2 regions of the Weizmannia sp. WK01 genome follow, and region 2 is predicted to be linked to the other one. Evidence: riboswitches for the same ligand, from Rfam matches in the RefSeq annotation. Region 2 holds a riboswitch; the other holds the start of a gene.
What was found. Region 2 has a riboswitch for S-adenosylmethionine ahead of OF158_RS03545 (methionine biosynthesis PLP-dependent protein). Riboswitches for the same ligand answer to the same signal wherever they lie in the genome.
Positions count from the first base shown of each region.

Region 1: linked by a shared signal. The riboswitch ahead of OF158_RS02545 (bifunctional homocysteine S-methyltransferase/methylenetetrahydrofolate reductase) and the one ahead of OF158_RS03545 (methionine biosynthesis PLP-dependent protein) in region 2 are both predicted to bind S-adenosylmethionine.

Region 1 covers NZ_CP109616.1:532,381-537,262, reverse strand. The annotation lists gene metH (methionine synthase) at 1-1,429, opposite strand, end outside; gene OF158_RS02545 (bifunctional homocysteine S-methyltransferase/methylenetetrahydrofolate reductase) at 1,689-3,524, opposite strand; SAM riboswitch class I at 3,592-3,693, opposite strand; partial or broken gene OF158_RS02540 (IS1182 family transposase) at 4,538-4,882, opposite strand, start outside.
Region 2 covers NZ_CP109616.1:768,461-773,342, forward strand. The annotation lists gene OF158_RS03535 (ABC transporter ATP-binding protein) at 1-166, shown strand, start outside; gene OF158_RS03540 (ABC-2 family transporter permease) at 157-1,296, shown strand; SAM riboswitch class I at 1,405-1,524, shown strand; gene OF158_RS03545 (methionine biosynthesis PLP-dependent protein) at 1,602-2,717, shown strand; gene metC (cystathionine beta-lyase) at 2,714-3,889, shown strand; gene OF158_RS03555 (glycoside hydrolase family 65 protein) at 4,129-4,882, opposite strand, start outside.

The DNA of each region.
Region 1 (4,882 bases), 240 kb from region 2:
TCTCAAGTTTCCGTTCGGCAGTGACAGCCATCCCTTCTTCATCGATCGTGCCGACGACAACGGCACCCCCGTATTTTTTGAGGAGCGGCACGACTTTTTCAAACCGTTCCGTCCCGTTTTCAAGGTTAATGGAATTGACAATGCTTTTTCCCTGGCAGTATGTAAAAGCTTTTTCGATTACGTTTTCGTCCGTGGAATCGATCATAAATGGCACTTTCACTTTTTTTACGGCGATCGAAATAAAATTTTCCATGTCACTGATTTCATCGCGATCCGGGTCGGCGAGGCAGATGTCGATGATCTGTGCGCCGTTTTTGACCTGGGTACGGGCAATTTCGCTCGCTTCTTCCCATTTGCCTTCCGCGATCAGGCGCCGGAACTTGCGCGAACCGATGACGTTTGTGCGTTCGCCGACAAAAATCGGGCGGGTGGACGGGTCATCGTAAATAAAGGGTTCGATGCCGGAGACGGCGTGGTGCTCTTGTTTTGCAGGCTGGCGCGGCGGGAGCCCGGCAAGTGCTTCATTCAGTGCTTTGATATGGGCAGGTGTTGTGCCGCAGCAGCCGCCTGCGATGTTGAGCCAGCCTTTTTCGGCGAAGCCTTTCATTTTGACAGCGAGCGATTCCGGTGTTTCGTGGTAATGCCCTTCTTCGTCGGGAAGCCCGGCGTTCGGGTAACAGCTCACTGCCGTTTTGGCGAGCCCCGCGAGTGTGCGGATCGAGTCGGCCATGAACTCCGGGCCGGTCGCGCAGTTAAGCCCGACTGCGGCCGGCTGCATATGCTCGACGGAAATGTAAAATGCTTCGATGTTCTGGCCGGCAAGCGTTGTGCCCATCGGTTCAATGGTGCCGGAGATGAGAAGCGGCAGTTTTTTTCCGGTTTCGTTAAATGCGTCCGTAATGCCAAGAAAAGCGGCTTTGACGTTCAGCAAGTCCTGCGATGTTTCGAGAAGGAGCACGTCGACGCCGCCTTTTATGAGCCCGCAAGCCTGTTCCTGGTAAGCGGTTTTGAGCGCGTCAAAAGTAGTGCCGCCCGTGACGGAGAGCGTCTTTGTTGTCGGGCCCATCGAACCGGCGACAAACCGCGGCCGCTCGGGTGTGGAAAATTTTTTGGCAGCCTGCTTGGCGATGCGCGCGGCTTCGATGTTGATTTTTTCAGCGAGATGCCCGAGGCCGTACTCGTTAAGGACGATGGACGTTGCGCCAAATGTGTTCGTTTCGATGATGTCAGCCCCCGCTTCGAGATATGCTTCATGAATCGAGCGGATGACATCGGGTGCTGTGAGATTCAAGTGTTCATTGCAGCCTTCGTATGCTTCGCCGCCAAAATCTGCCGCGGTAAGGTGTTGCTGCTGGATCATCGTCCCCATCGCCCCGTCAAGGATGAGAATGCGGTTTGCAAGCTGCTGTTCAAATAACGTTTGCCCCATGAAAAATTCCCCCTTTGGCTGTACGTTTGATATTGAGATTGCGACGTACGGTAACATTTGGTACCTGGCTGGGTCGCGTTCCGATGCTGGCGGCGCCGGTGCCACTTTTGATTGAGTTTAAAGTGCATGCATCTCGCAGGGGCTGAAGCCGGCCAAGGTTTCGTTTTGCCTTCTTGAGCTCTTTTCTTAATCTTGCAATTGGACAGTGCTATCAAAGTTTCACTTTAATGAATCCGCCTGTACTCTTTTCGTTGCAGTCTCAGACAATGCCTGCGCCTTGCACTGCTGTTTTTTCGTGGATATAGCGCGTGCATTCCACCGTCAGTTCGTAGCGTTCGAGCGGCGTAATTAAGTAAATGCCGTTGAAATAGCCGAGGGCCGCGTCGATCAGGGTACGGCTGATCGCAAGGCTTTCTTCACGTGCTTTCGCAGGGTCGCCATTTGTTTTTTCCATCGCCGCCAAAATTTCATCCGTCAGTTTGATGCCCGGCACTTCATTGTGCAGAAAGACCGCGTTCCGGTAGCTGGTAAGCGGCATAATGCCAAGATAGATCGGCGCGTCCAAATGCTTCGTTGCTTCATGGATTTGCTCGATTTTTTCCGTGCTGAACACAGGCTGGGTGATAAAATAATCGGCACCGTAGCGGATTTTGCGCTCCAACCTCCCGACCGTTTTATCAAGATTGCGGACGTTCGGGTTAAATGCAGCCGCGACGGAAAAATTCGTTTTCCTGTGAAGCGATTTGCCGGAATGGGAGATGCCATCATTGAATTGCTTGATCATTGCGATCAGTTCCATGGATGACAAATCGTATACGCTCGTCGCTCCCGGGAAGTCGCCGATTTTTGTCGGATCCCCCGTGATGGCAAGCACCTGGTCAATCCCGAGCGCAGCAAGGCCCATTAAGTGCGACTGCAGCCCGATCAAATTACGATCACGGCATGTAATATGAACAAGCGGCCGGATGCCATGTTTCTCTTTTAAAATTGAAGCAATCGCTGTGTTGCTGATGCGCGGGCTTGCAAGCGAGTTGTCGGCCATTGTGAGGGCATCAATGCCGGATGCCTGCAGCGCTTTTGCCCCCTCAAAAAAGCGGGCCGTGTTCAACGTTTTCGGTGTGTCCAATTCGACAATGACGGAACGCCGTTTTTTTACGATTTCATGCAACGGTGGTTCGTGCTGCGCCGGGGCGGCCGCGATCTCGATTTTCGGTGGGCGGACCGTTTTTTCTGTGACAGGTAAAAGCCCCTGCACCCCTTCTGCGATTGCTTTGACGTGAGCCGGCGTCGTGCCGCAGCAGCCGCCGATCAGGCGTACACCCTGTTCGACCAGTTTTTCGGCGCATGTTTTAAAATAATCGGCGTTATTCGTGAACGTGAACCTGCCTTCCTCGTAATCTAAAAGACTCGCATTCGGGTATGCGGACAAAAAGGCACGCTTCGGTATCGGGATTTCTTCGAACGCCTGGATCATGTGGTGCGGGCCGAGCCGGCAGTTCAGGCCGGTCACATCGGCGCCGCGGTTTTCAAGTTCCTTGAACGCGTCGCGGACCGGGGTTCCGTTTTGGAGCACGCCCGGTTCGATAAGCGAGAACTGGGCGATGACCGGGACATCCGCTTCTTTTTTCGCAATGTCTACGACCGTATACAGTTCTTCCGCGTCAAAATACGTTTCCAAAAGCAGGGCATCAACTCCTTCGTTCAGGAGGTGAAAAATCTGCTCGCGGAACGTACGCTTGATTTCGGCAAGTGTTGCTTCGGTTTTGCGTTGTCCGCGGATGCCGCCGACCGTGCCGAGTATAAATGTATCACGGTTTGCCGCTTCTTTTGCAATCCGGACGGCCGCTTTGTTGATGTCTTTTACTTTTTCTTCCAGGACATACTGTGCTAGCTTGATATAGTTGGCGCTGTACGTGTTTGTCTGGATGACCGATGCGCCTGCTTCGATATAGGCGCGGTGGATCGCGTGGATGTCTTCCGGATGGGTCAGGTTGAATGACTCATAACATGTGTCGGCGCCGTATGCATATAGCAGTGTCCCCATTGCCCCGTCCGCAACAAGGATGCGGTTTTTTAACGTTTCGAGAAGGTCCAAATTTTTACACTCCCTTTGAATGATATGAAAAAAGCCTCCCAGAAAAGGAGGCAAGATGACAACATTCTCCTTATCTTTTCAGGTATACCTGTTGGATTTAGCACCGTGCCTTATGGGCTGGTTGCTGAGGTTTCATCGGGCCAAGTCCCTCCGCCTCTCTTGATAAGGCTATTCGATTGAACGTACTTAAAATTTTGACTTATTTATACTTTACACTTTGCCGGGTGACATGACAAGGGGGAAATTGAAATTCATATTGGATGCGGTTTCGTCCCTTTTGTCTAATTGGCTTTCTTTTGCCTTTTTGAGCCCTCCAAAAGGACAATTTGCTCTTGGTCCGACTCTCTTTTGTCTTTTTGAGCTCTCCAAAAAGACAATTTGCTCCCGGTACGGCTTTCTTTTGTCTTTTTGAACTCTCCAAAAAGACAATTTGCTCCTGGTCCGGCTTTCTTTTGTCTTTTTGGGCCCTTCAAAAAGACAATTTGCTCTTGGTCCGGCTTTCTTTTGTCTTTTTGAGCCCTTCAAAAGGACAATTTGCTCTTGGTCCGGCTTTCTTTTGTCTTTTTGAGCTCTCCAAAAAGACAATTTGCTCCCGGTACGGCTCTCTTTTTTCTTTTTGAACCCTTCAAAAAGACAATTTGCTCTTGGTCCGGCTTTCTTTTGTCTTTTTGAGCCCTCCAAAAGGACAATTCGCCCCTGATCCGACTCTCTTTTGTCTTTTTGAGCTCTCCAAAAGGACAATTTGCTCCTGGTCCAGCTCTCTTTTGTCTTTTTGAGCTCTCCAAAAGGACAATTTGCTCCTGGTCCGGCTTTCTTTTGTCTTTTAGAGCTCTCCAAAAGGACAATTTGCTCCCGGTACGGCTCTCTTTTGTCTTTTTGAACCCTTCGTGACCACTGAAAAAAGCCATTTTTTTATGTAAAATTTGCTGTGTAGTGTAAGAAATTTTCTGTAAATGGTACTCTTTACCATAGAAATTAGTAAAAATGACAAATGTTTGGCTATAATTCGCCTTTTTAGAGGATAGTATGGCGGCTATCCTCTTTAAATTTACTGCCAAGGCTGTTAGCTTGGCTTGTAAGCCCATGCTTTTTAGACCGTACCATTTGGCACGATCTAACCCGTGGAAATTCTTCATTTCGCCATTTTTCCCTTCTTGGCATGCTCTTTTTTTATACTTCTCTTTAAATCCCTCCGATTTCTGTTGTTGACTATACTCATAAAATTCTGGGGTGTTGATTCCGATCCCTAATACTTTTCCGACTGTTTTTCCGGTTATGCAAACTTCTCGCATTGGGCAATTTCTACATTGTTCTCTGTCAAAATAGTAATTATACGTTTCTTTTCCACATTTTCTTAT
Region 2 (4,882 bases):
TGCCACAGCCAATGAAGTATGGGCGGAGATAGATTCGAGTAAAAGCTCCTTTGTGGTAAATCAGGCATTCGAACAAGACATGAAATTTAAATCATTTTTCATAGGGCAAAAAGGCAGCCAACTAATTTATGAGGAAATATACGAAGGTGAAGATAAATGGGGCTAATCAAATTAGAGACATTGCGATTCATTAGAAATAAAAAAAATTTGACTGTTTTTATTGCTGCTATTTTGATTGTTTTCATTTTGTTTGCATTTACTTTCGTGGGAGCAAAGAGAATGGACCCGCTCAATGAATATCAGGATAACAAATCCTCACTGGAAAATGCCATTTCACACATGGAATCAAATCCAAATAAGAGTGAAGCAAAGAAGAAAGCACTTGCGGGTTTGCAGGAGGAGTTACGCCTTCGTACAGAACAAATACAAGCTCATGAAGCAGGGGATTGGAAGCAAGAACTGAAATTGCAGATCGCTTTAGATAAAAAATTAATTGCTGGGATTAATGCCGGAACAATTGTTTTTGGTAATAAAAAAATTGTTCCGCAGACAGAAAAAGCAATACAGCTCAATACCATTCTGCTTAAACAAAATATTCATCCGGTAATAGAGTCGTTCGAAACCCCGGGTATTAACTTTACATATCGTATTCTTTTTTACGTATTCCCGTTCTTAATGCCTCTTCTCATTGCAGTTTTAATTGGTGATATTTCAACAAGAGACAAACAAGGCGGTATTAATCATTTTGTAAATGTTTTGCCAGTGAAGCTCAAGAAAATATTGGATGCGAGAATCTTCACTTCATTTGTTTACAGCCTTGCCATCACGATTGTTATCCTGGTTGTTGCGCTCATTATTGGTAGCATCATAAGCCATTTGGGGAGTTGGAAGTACCCTGTGGCGATCAATTTAAACGGGACAGAAGTATTGTGGATTTCAATTGCCCGGTTTTTGGGCAGATCGCTTTTACTAATCCTATGTCTTCTATTATTTATTTCTGTTTTCACGCAGTTTTTAAATACCTTTATTCGAAATCAATTGCTTCTGATGCTCGTTTTGGTGGCTTGTTTTTGTTTTGAGGAAATGATGAGCGGATTTAAGACAAAGTTGTATGCTGTTATGCATATCATCCCTTTTACATTTGTGGATGTGCCGAATATAGTGAATGGAGAAAGTGCAGCAAAATTCAGGAATGAGTATATCAATACTACAGACGGAGTCATTACGCTTCTCCTTTCATCTTTGCTGTTTTATTTTCTCACCATATGGATTATCCATAAGAAAAACAAAATTTAAAAAAAGCTTGACGAATCCGAAAAAAAGGGATAAATTGAACGTAAGCAATTTTTAGGTTCGTTGTGTAATTTCTTTTGCGGCGTTGATGGCAAATTTCATATTGGTGTTTTCTTATCAAGAGAGGTTGAGGGAATGGCCCGATGAAGCCTCAGCAACCTTCAATGCTTTTACGCGTTGAAAAGGTGCTAAGTCCTGCAAGTTATGGGATCATAACTTGAAAGATAAGAAGATGGTTCATGCACGAAAGGAATGGCCTTCTTCTTATTGGAGAAGGCTTTTTGATTTTAAGTGAGGGAGTGTCCATCATGTATCATACAGAAACAAAACTTGCACAAATCGGAAACCGCAGTGACCGCGTGACAGGTGCGGTGAACCCGCCTGTTTATTTTTCTACCGCTTACCGCCACGAAGGCATTGGGCAGTCAACCGGTTTCGATTATTCCCGTACCGGCAACCCGACGCGCCAGTTGCTTGAAGAAGCGATTGCGGATCTGGAGGGCGGGGACCGCGGGTTTGCGTGCAGTTCCGGCATGGCTGCGATTTTCACTGTTTTATCTTTGTTCCAGGCCGGCGATGAGTGGATTGTGAGTGATGATTTATATGGCGGCACCTACCGCCTGCTGGAGCAGGGATATAAAAAATGGGGGCTTTGTTGTAAGTACGTGAATACGTGCAACCCGGAAAATATTGAACAAGAAATCACCCCGAAAACGAAAGCCATTTTCCTCGAAACGCCGACAAACCCCCTCATGCAGCAGACGGATATCGGCGCAGTGGCTGAAATTGCGAAAAGGCACGGAATCCTGCTGATTGTAGACAATACTTTTTACACCCCGCTTTTGCAGCAGCCGATTAAAGAAGGCGCTGATATTGTAGTCCATAGCGCGACGAAATATCTTGGCGGGCATAACGACGTGCTGGCCGGTCTGATCGTGGCAAAGGGTGCTGAACTTTGCGAGCAGCTTTTTCTGTACCATAACGGTGCCGGCGCCACCCTCAGTCCGTTTGATTCGTGGCTTCTGATGCGCGGCATGAAAACGCTGGCGCTTAGGATGGAAAAACACGAAAAAAATGCAAAAGCTGTGGCGGCATTTTTAAGCGCGCATCCGGATGTAAAAGATGTGCTGTATCCGGGCCGCGGCGGGATGCTTTCTTTCCGTGTAAAAGAAGAATCATGGGTCGACCCGTTTTTACGCGGCCTGTCTTTGATTACATTTGCCGAAAGCCTCGGTGGGACGGAAAGTTTTATCACTTACCCGGCTACACAGACGCATGCCGACATTCCGGAAGAAAAACGGATTGCTTCAGGCGTAGACAATTGCCTTTTGCGCTTTTCAGTCGGAATTGAAAATGAACGCGATTTGCTTGCAGATATTGAAAAAGCTTTTGCCAACATTCACGAAGGGGTGCAAACACGATGACAAATGAAGATTATTCTTTTCAAACGAGGCTTTTACATAACAGCCATAAAATAGACCCGGCGACCGGTGCTGTGAGTGTACCGATCCAGCATGCTTCGACATACCACCAGGCGGACATTGACCAGTTCGGTAAATACGATTACAGCCGCTCGCTCAATCCAACGAGGGAAGCGCTCGAGGATGTCATCGCCGAACTCGAAGGCGGTGTCAAAGGTTTCGCGTTTGCTTCCGGGATGGCGGCGATTTCAACCGCGTTTCTGCTTTTGTCGGCGGGCGACCATGTTGTCATCACCGAAGATGTGTATGGCGGCACGTTCCGGATGGTGACAGAAGTCCTGACCCGGCTTGGTATTGAACATACATTTGTAGATATGACCAACCTTGAAGAAGTGCGGCAGGCCGTCCGCCCGAACACGAAGGCTTTTTATGTGGAAACCCCTTCAAACCCGCTTTTAAAAGTGACGGATATCCGTGCGGTGAGTGAACTGGCAAAGGAAACCGGGGCGCTCACCTTTGTCGACAACACCTTTTTAACGCCTGCCCTGCAGCGCCCGCTTGAACTCGGGGCGGATATCGTGCTGCACAGCGCGACGAAATTTTTAGCAGGGCACAGCGATGTCGTTGCTGGGCTTGCGGTTGTAAAAGATGAAGCATTGGCAGCGCGCCTCGGATTTTTGCAAAATTCATTCGGGGCGGTGCTCGGCGTCCAGGATGCATGGCTCGTTTTGCGCGGGTTGAAAACGTTGCATGTGCGGCTGCTCCAATCGCAGCAGTCAGCGGTGAAAATCGCACATTTTCTTGATGCGCATCCGCTTGTGCGAAACGTGTATTATCCGGGGCTCGGGCACCATCCGCAGCATGCGCTGCAAAAGCTGGAGGCACAAGGGCCGGGCGCGGTATTGTCGTTTGAACTGGAAGATGAGGAAGCGCTCCGGACATTTGTCAGCCATGTAAAAATTCCGGTCTTTGCCGTCAGCCTCGGCGCTGTAGAATCGATTCTGTCCTATCCGGCAAAAATGTCCCACGCCGCAATGCCGCCTGAGGACCGAAGAAAACGCGGCATCTCCGACAGCTTGTTGCGCTTATCGGTTGGCCTCGAGAATCCGGATGATCTGATTGCCGATTTCGAGCAGGCTTTTTCGTACACGAAAGCGGGCACAACCGTGAAATAATGGACAAACGGCTGCAGGGAATCCGCCCTGATCGGCGGGATTCCCCGTTTCAAAATAGACGCCCGGGCTCATTTTGAAACGGGAATGGAGGCACGTCCCGTCCGTACGTATGACAAAAACTGCACCACAGAAGCCGCTGAAAAAGCCCGAAAGAAAACATAAAAACGGCGGGAAACCACTGTAAAAAGTGTCCCGCCGCTTTTTTCTGTTTTTTGTGTAAAGGAAAGGAACGCCTGCATTCACAATCCGGAAATCGGCCGGGTAACCGTCCTGCCTGGTTTCAACGTTTCTGTACGGCCGCCTATATGGATGTCCAGCGCATCTCCTTCCAGCAATGTCACTTTAAACGCATGGCGCGCCACTTCCACCTGAAACTTGCGGTTTTGGTAGGTGAGGCGAAATAAATAGCGGTCCCATTGTTCCGGAATGGTAGGATTTAGAAAAAACCCGTTTTCTTTGATCCGGACGCCGCCGAATCCGTACACGATTGATAGCCATGTCCCGCCCATATTGGCCATATGCAGGCCGTCCTTTGTATTGCCATGTGTGTTATCAAGATCAAGGCGGGCTGTTTCGATAAAATAATGATACGCTTTTTCCGCTTCGCCGAGCCTAGACGCCATTATGCTGAAAATGCATGTGGACAGTGATGAATCGTGTGTCGTGACTTTTTCATAATAATGATACGAGTTTCGGATCGTTTCCGGATTTGCCTCGTCTTCCAGCAAAAAATGCGCGAGCACCGTGTCTGCCTGTTTGCATACTTGGTACCGGTAAATCGTGAGCGGATGGTAATGCAAAAGGAGCGGGTAATGGTCTTTCGGCGTATGTTCAAAATCCCAGACCGCTTTATCGAGAAAGCTGTCATCCTGTTTGTGGATGCCGCGTTTTTCATCATAAGGGAGATACATCGCATCCGCCGCTTTCAGCCAGCTTGCCGCTTCTTCGTCCGTTAAACCAAGCCGTGCAGCAAATGCCGCAAAATAGGCATCA